DNA from 2 places in the Escherichia sp. MAL-1 genome. Region 1 is predicted to be linked to the other one. Evidence: predicted binding sites of a transcription regulator. Region 1 holds the regulator's gene; the other holds the start of a gene.
What was found. Region 1 encodes Fur, which represses iron uptake genes when iron is present. Its sites were predicted from a motif close to ATAATAATGAGAACNACTATCAA; they were not measured.

Region 1 (4,216 bases):
CATAATTAAATAAAATGTAACCGCTTTCATCTTGCTGGAATTTCACGCTTTTATTCTTCTGCAAGCCTTTCAACCGCAAACTTAAGCCTTGTAACAAAAATCATCAAAATATGTGCGGTTGCTCATGTTCTTACATTCTGGTTACAGAAAGAGATTGATAATTCGCGTCGCGAAAAATAGTCTGTTCCTGTAGTCAGCGAGACTTTTCTCAACGCTACTTTTTTAATTTTTATTTTTTCGCTGTTCACCTTTGGTGCAGCAATTTATACGTCAAAGAGGATTAACCCATGCGTACGTTTAGTGGCAAACGTAGTACGCTGGCGCTGGCTATCGCCGGTGTTACAGCAATGTCGGGCTTTATGGCAATGCCGGAGGCTCGCGCCGAAGGATTCATCGACGATTCAACCTTAACCGGCGGTATATATTACTGGCAGCGTGAACGCGACCGTAAAGATGTTACCGACGGCGACAAATACAAAACCAACCTTTCTCACTCCACCTGGAATGCCAACCTCGATTTTCAGTCTGGTTATGCTGCTGATATGTTCGGCCTTGATATTGCCGCGTTTACGGCGATTGAAATGGCGGAAAACGGCGACAGCTCTCACCCGAACGAAATCGCGTTTTCAAAAAGTAATAAAGCCTATGACGAAGACTGGTCCGGCGACAAAAGCGGTATAAGCCTGTATAAAGCAGCGGCCAAATTTAAATACGGTCCGGTTTGGGCGAGGGCAGGTTATATTCAGCCAACCGGTCAGACGCTGTTAGCGCCTCACTGGAGCTTTATGCCGGGTACTTATCAGGGTGCGGAAGCCGGAGCGAATTTTGATTACGGCGATGCCGGTGCGTTGAGTTTCTCCTACATGTGGACCAACGAATACAAAGCGCCGTGGCATCTGGAAATGGATGAGTTTTATCAGAACGATAAAACCACCAAAGTTGATTATCTGCACTCCCTTGGGGCGAAATACGACTTCAAAAATAACTTCGTACTGGAAGCGGCTTTTGGTCAGGCGGAAGGGTATATCGATCAATATTTTGCCAAAGCCAGCTACAAATTTGATATCGCCGGTAGCCCGTTAACCACCAGCTACCAGTTCTACGGTACCCGCGATAAAGTTGACGATCGCAGCGTCAACGACCTTTATGACGGCACCGCCTGGCTGCAGGCGTTGACCTTTGGTTACCGGGCGGCTGACGTAGTGGATTTGCGCCTCGAAGGCACCTGGGTTAAGGCTGACGGTCAGCAGGGATACTTCCTGCAACGTATGACTCCAACCTACGCTTCCTCAAACGGTCGCCTGGATATCTGGTGGGACAACCGTTCTGACTTCAACGCCAACGGCGAAAAAGCAGTCTTCTTCGGTGCGATGTATGACCTGAAAAACTGGAATCTTCCAGGCTTCGCCATCGGCGCTTCCTACGTTTACGCATGGGATGCTAAACCTGCGACCTGGCAGAGCAATCCGGATGCGTACTACGACAAAAACCGGACTATTGAAGAGTCTGCATACAGCCTGGATGCGGTCTATACCATTCAGGACGGTCGCGCCAAAGGCACGATGTTCAAACTGCACTTCACCGAATACGACAACCACTCCGACATCCCAAGCTGGGGCGGTGGTTACGGCAACATCTTCCAGGATGAGCGTGACGTAAAATTTATGGTAATCGCACCATTCACCATCTTCTGATGCCCGACGCGGCAGGTTTTGTGCCTGCCGCACGTTTGAGGAATTTGCTATGAAAAAACTGATTCTCATCGCCATGATGGCATCGGGGCTGGTAGCTTGTGCGCAATCAACCGCACCACAGGAAGACAGCCGTCTGAAAGAGGCATACAGCGCCTGTATCAACACCGCGCAAGGTTCGCCGGAAAAAATTGAAGCCTGCCAGAGCGTGTTAAACGTGCTGAAGAAAGAGAAACAACATCAGCAGTTTGCCGACCAGGAAAGTGTCCGCGTACTGGATTATCAGCAGTGTCTGCGTGCAACGCAAACCGGAAATGATCAGGCGGTGAAAGCCGATTGTGATAAGGTCTGGCAGGAAATTCGCAGTAATAACAAATAAGTGAGAGCTGTAACTCTCGCTTTTCTTATTTCCCTTGCATAAAAAAGCCAACCCGCAGGTTGGCTTTTCTCGTTCAGGCTGGCTTATTTGCCTTCGTGCGCGTGCTCATCTTCGCGGCAATCGCCTTCGGCACAGTGACCGTAAAGATAGAGACTGTGGTTAGTCAGGCGAATGCCATGTTTTGCGGCAATTTCACGCTGACGCGCTTCGATGGAATCATCACTAAATTCGATAACCTTGCCGCAGTCGAGGCAGATCAGGTGATCGTGGTGATGTTGCTGTGTCAGTTCAAATACGGATTTACCGCCTTCAAAATTGTGGCGGGTGACGATACCAGCGTCGTCAAACTGGTTCAGTACGCGATATACCGTAGCCAGACCAATTTCTTCACCCATATCGATCAGACGTTTGTATAAATCTTCCGCACTGACGTGATGGTTGTCCGGCTCCTGAAGAACTTCCAGGATTTTTAAACGAGGAAGCGTTACTTTCAGGCCAGCTTTCTTTAGGGCGGTATTGTTATCAGTCATGCGGAATCTGTCCTGTTACTAAGCGGTTCACTTCATTAGAAGAAGTGACAGAATTTGCTCTTGAGATAATGCGTATCATTATAGAATTGCCACGCCTAAATGAAAACCACAAGTCCCTGGCAAATATTGTTAATAAAAACGTGGCATAGCTTACATTTACAACGGCAAGGCCACTTGAACACCGGGACATTGTACAGGTACAACAGCAAAAGTTACAAATTTGTAGCAATTATTTTGATTGGCATTATCTATTAATACGGCGTAGACATGAGTCTACGCCGCATCACATCAGGCATTGAGAATTTCGTCGAGATGCAACTCTTCAGAAATCTGTTTAACCCATTTTTCTACACGTTCAGCGGTCAGTTCCGGCTGACGGTCTTCGTCGATAGCCAGACCGACAAAGTGGTCGTCATCTGCCAGACCTTTTGATGCTTCGAAATGATAGCCCGCAGTTGGCCAGTGACCAACGATGGTTGCACCGCGCGGTTGAATGATGTCGCGGATGGTGCCCAATGCGTCGCAGAAATATTCGGCGTAATCTTCCTGGTCACCACAACCAAACAGCGCAACCAGTTTGCCATTGAAATCAATCTCTTCGAGAGTCGGGAAGAAGTCATCCCAGTCACACTGCGCTTCGCCGTAATACCAGGTTGGGATGCCCAGCAGCAGAATGTCATAAGCTTCCAGATCTTCTTTGCTGCTTTTTGCAATGTCATGGACATCGGCAACGTCTTTACCAAGCTGTTTTTGAATCATTTTTGCGATATTTTCGGTATTACCGGTGTCGCTGCCGAAAAAGATGCCAGTGATAGCCATGAGTGAAATAACCTCTTGAAACTTATTGAAATGGGGGTGGAAAATTGCCCACGGATAAAGGCAATCATAGCAGAACAGGCAGTCTTGCGGAATCAGCAAACGAGCAGGACTGCACACTGTGCTACATGAAAGTGGAAATTTAAACGATGCCCTGACTACGCAGCGCCGCCAGTTGCTGCATTAACATCTCTTCGATCAGTTCGCTACGGCTCATATTGCGCGATTCCGCCAGCTCGTTCAGCGCCTCGACAGCTTCCGCGTTCAGCTTCAGTTCGACACGCTTAAGGCCACGTACTTTGTCGCGTTTTAGTTGGTTGCGTTTATTAATACGCAGCTGTTCATCGCGCGAAAGCGGATTAGTTTTCGGTCGTCCCGGTCGACGCTCGTGCGCGAACAGATCTAATGTCGTACGGTCCGTTTGTTCTTTGGCCATGATCTTGGTGACTTCGGGGGAAACAATCAGCCAGGCCTCTGCCCGGATGGATAGCGCGCCATAATACATCAGCGCGATGAGTCACGCCAACGCCCACGCGCGGAAAGCGACGCGGACGCTGGGTTTTTAATCAGTTGCGTTAATCATTGAGATAGCGACGGATAGCGCGTAATACCGCATCTGGTTTTTCAGCATGGACCCAGTGACCCGCGCCTGCAATGACATGCGCCCGTGCCTGTGGAAATTGTGCCAGTAAATCATCACGGTACTGCTCGCTAACATACGGAGAATTACCACCAGGGATAAACAGGGCAGGGTGATCCCATGCCGGGATTTTCTCCCAACCCACAATATGCGGATACTG
Region 2 (4,216 bases), 1.2 Mb from region 1:
ATGGCGAAGCTGGGTATGCCAATGGTGGGCGTCGATCCGGCGCTGGTACTTTGTTATCGCGATGAATATAAACTGGCGCTGGGCGAGGAGCGTGGCGAGTTTAACGTCTTACTGGCGAATGAATGGCTGGCAAGCGCACTTGAGTCACAGCCAGTGGCTACAGTCAGCGGTGAATCATGGTATTTCTTTGGTCACTGTACCGAAGTTACCGCCTTGCCGGGTGCGCCAGCACAATGGGCCGCGATATTTGCCCGTTTTGGCGCGAAACTGGAAAATGTCAGCGTGGGTTGCTGCGGCATGGCAGGGACTTACGGACATGAAGCGAAAAACCATAAAAATTCGCTCGGGATCTATGAGTTATCCTGGCATCAGGCTATGCAGCGACTGCCGCGTAACCGCTGTCTGGCGACCGGATATTCCTGCCGTAGTCAGGTCAAACGGGTTGAAGGCACGGGGGTACGCCATCCTGTGCAGGCTTTACTGGAGATTATTAAATGATATGGAAACGAAAAATCACCCTGGAAGCACTGAATGCCATGGGTGAAGGAAACATGGTGGGGTTGCTGGATATTCGCTTTGAACATATTGGTGATGACACCCTTGAAGCGACAATGCCAGTAGACTCGCGGACAAAGCAGCCTTTCGGGTTGCTACATGGAGGTGCATCCGTGGTACTAGCCGAAAGTATCGGTTCCGTTGCCGGTTATTTATGTACCGAAGGTGAGCAAAAAGTGGTTGGTCTGGAAATCAATGCTAACCACGTCCGCTCGGCACGAGAAGGGCGGGTGCGCGGCGTATGCAAACCGTTGCATCTCGGTTCGCGTCACCAGGTCTGGCAGATTGAAATCTTCGATGAGAAAGGGCGTTTGTGCTGTTCGTCACGATTGACGACCGCCATTTTGTGACGTTGTCACCAGAAAAGTGTGACGCATATTGCTTTTGGTCATTATCTGCACAGTAAACGGTGGTATACTGTGCAGGTCTTGTCTAAAAGCGAGGATGCTATGTCTACTCAACTTGATCCCACCCAGCTGGCCATTGAATTTTTACGCCGTGACCAGAGCAATCTTTCACCTGCCCAATATCTCAAACGTCTGAAACAACTAGAACTTGAATTTGCTGACCTGCTTACTCTCTCTTCTGCTGAATTAAAAGAAGAAATCTACTTTGCCTGGCGTCTGGGCGTGCATTGATCCTGACTTAATGCCGCAAGTTCGCCAAATCGACTTGGATTAACCTCCGTCCAGGTTCGATGACCTTCTTAATACTGCTTATCTACCGCCTGATATTGTTCAAAAATAACACTAATCGCAGTTTGTGTTAAAACGGCGGGTTAGCTTTATGAGATTATTCTTATCGCCCCTTCAAGAGCTAAGCCACTGAGAGTGCCGGAGATAAGCGCCGGATGGGGTAGAAACCCTTTAGCCTGTGTCGCACAGACTTAAGGGTTTTCTTATTTCTGAACGCTGCACTTTTTTACCTATCTCTTAAATAGTCATTTTCAATACAACTTTTTCTTTTTCATCACAGCCTTAATGCTCCTTAGATAATAACCATTATCTAACAATGAGATACCTAATTCTTAGCGTGCCTGTTAACCCACACATCAGGGTCTATGCTTATTAAAAGCAGGCAAAAAGCATGTTTTACGGTAAAGCCCCTGCGTTTGCTGGGTTGAACTGATAATCATTATCACTAACATGCTGTTATACGCTGAAAGCGATGAAGTGAGGTAAATCGATGGACATGCATTCAGGAACCTTTAATCCACAGGATTTCGCCTGGCAAGGCTTAACGCTGACACCCGCAGCCGCTGTCCACATCCGCGAGCTGGTGGCAAAGCAGCCGGGTATGGTCGGTGTGCGCTTAGGCGTGAAGCAAACAGGCTGCGCGGGCTTTGGCTATGTGCTCGACAGTGTTAGCGAGCCGGACAAAGACGATCTGCTGTTTGAACACGACGGCGCGAAGCTGTTTGTCCCGCTACAAGCGATGCCGTTTATTGATGGCACGGAAGTCGATTTCGTTCGTGAAGGACTTAATCAGATATTCAAATTTCACAACCCTAAAGCCCAGAATGAATGTGGCTGTGGCGAAAGCTTTGGGGTATAGGCGGTACTATGTCTCGTAATACTGAAGCAACTGACGATGTCAAAACCTGGACCGGCGGCCCGCTGAATTATAAAGAAGGATTCTTCACCCAGTTAGTCACCGATGAGCTGGCAAAGGGGATAAACGAAGAGGTGGTGCGCGCAATTTCGGCGAAGCGTAATGAGCCGGAGTGGATGCTGGAGTTTCGTCTAAACGCCTATCGCGCATGGCTGGAGATGGAAGAACCGCACTGGTTGAAAGCGCACTACGACAAGCTGAATTATCAGGATTACAGCTACTACTCGGCACCATCGTGCGGTAATTGTGACGACACTTGCGCGTCTGAATCTGGCGCGGTGCAGCAAACTGGCGCGAACGCCTTTTTAAGTAAAGAGGTGGAGGCGGCGTTTGAGCAGTTGGGCGTTCCCGTGCGGGAAGGCAAAGAGGTGGCGGTGGATGCCATTTTCGACTCAGTTTCGGTTGCCACTACTTATCGCGAAAAACTGGCGGAGCAGGGAATTATTTTCTGTTCCTTTGGTGAGGCGATCCACGATCACCCGGAACTGGTGCGTAAATATCTCGGCACCGTGGTGCCGGGGAATGACAACTTCTTTGCCGCGCTTAATGCGGCGGTAGCCTCTGACGGTACGTTTATTTATGTGCCTAAAGGCGTGCGCTGCCCGATGGAACTTTCCACCTATTTTCGCATTAACGCGGAAAAAACCGGGCAGTTTGAGCGCACCATTCTGGTGGCCGACGAAGACAGCTACGTCAGCTACATTGAAGGCTGTTCCGCTCCGGTGCGTGACAGCTATCAGTTACACGCGGCAGTGGTGGAAGTCATCATCCATAAAAACGCCGAGGTGAAATATTCCACGGTACAAAACTGGTTCCCTGGCGATAACAACACCGGCGGTATTCTCAACTTCGTCACCAAGCGTGCTTTGTGCGAAGGCGAAAACAGCAAAATGTCATGGACGCAATCAGAAACCGGGTCAGCGATTACGTGGAAATATCCCAGCTGCATTTTGCGCGGCGATAACTCCATTGGTGAGTTTTACTCAGTGGCGCTGACCAGCGGTCATCAGCAAGCGGATACCGGCACCAAGATGATCCACATCGGTAAAAACACCAAATCGACCATTATCTCGAAAGGGATCTCTGCCGGACATAGTCAGAACAGTTATCGCGGCTTAGTGAAAATCATGCCGACGGCAACCAATGCGCGCAATTTCACTCAGTGCGACTCAATGCTGATTGGCGCTAATTGTGGGGCGCATACCTTCCCGTATGTTGAGTGTCGTAACAATAGTGCGCAACTGGAACACGAGGCAACGACATCACGTATTGGTGAAGATCAACTGTTTTACTGCCTGCAACGCGGGATCAGCGAAGAAGACGCCATCTCGATGATTGTTAACGGTTTCTGCAAAGACGTGTTCTCGGAGCTGCCGTTGGAATTTGCCGTTGAAGCACAAAAACTCCTCGCCATCAGTCTTGAACACAGCGTCGGATAAGGAATAAACATGTTAAGTATTAAAGATTTACACGTCAGCGTGGAAGATAAAGCTATCCTGCGCGGATTAAGCCTCGACGTTCGTCCCGGCGAAGTTCACGCCATTATGGGGCCAAACGGTTCGGGCAAAAGTACCTTATCGGCAACGCTTGCCGGGCGAGAAGATTATGAAGTGACGGGCGGCACGGTTGAGTTCAAAGGCAAAGATTTGCTTGCGCTGTCGCCGGAAGATCGCGCGGGCGAAGGCATCTTTATGGCCTTCCAGTATCCGGTGGAAATTCCCGGCGTCAGTAACCAGTTTTTCCTGCAAACGGCACTTAATGCGGTGCGCAGCTATCGCGGCCAGGAAACGCTCGACCGCTTTGATTTTCAGGATTTGATGGAAGAGAAAATCGCTCTCCTGAAGATGCCGGAAGATTTATTAACCCGTTCGGTAAACGTTGGTTTTTCCGGCGGCGAGAAAAAGCGCAACGATATTTTGCAAATGGCGGTGCTGGAACCGGAGTTATGCATTCTTGATGAGTCAGACTCCGGGCTGGATATTGACGCATTAAAAGTGGTTGCCGATGGCGTGAACTCGCTGCGTGACGGCAAGCGTTCATTCATCATTGT

Region 2: sufA (Fe-S cluster assembly scaffold SufA) is a predicted target of Fur. The motif match lies at 1,680-1,702, and genes of this name have one in related genera.

What each region holds. Positions count from the first base shown of each region.
Region 1 is NZ_CM129609.1:3,438,555-3,442,770, reverse strand. Features, by position in the region: gene chiP (chitoporin ChiP) at 288-1,694, shown strand; gene chiQ (ChiQ/YbfN family lipoprotein) at 1,744-2,070, shown strand; gene fur (ferric iron uptake transcriptional regulator) at 2,154-2,600, opposite strand; gene uof (fur leader peptide) at 2,593-2,679, opposite strand; gene fldA (flavodoxin FldA) at 2,889-3,419, opposite strand; gene ybfE (LexA regulated protein) at 3,559-3,852, opposite strand; gene ybfF (esterase) at 3,992-4,216, opposite strand, start outside.
Region 2 is NZ_CM129609.1:2,242,688-2,246,903, forward strand. Features, by position in the region: gene ydiJ (D-2-hydroxyglutarate dehydrogenase YdiJ) at 1-498, shown strand, start outside; gene menI (1,4-dihydroxy-2-naphthoyl-CoA hydrolase) at 495-905, shown strand; gene ACU8XX_RS10940 (YdiH family protein) at 1,005-1,193, shown strand; gene sufA (Fe-S cluster assembly scaffold SufA) at 1,741-2,109, shown strand; gene sufB (Fe-S cluster assembly protein SufB) at 2,118-3,605, shown strand; gene sufC (Fe-S cluster assembly ATPase SufC) at 3,615-4,216, shown strand, end outside.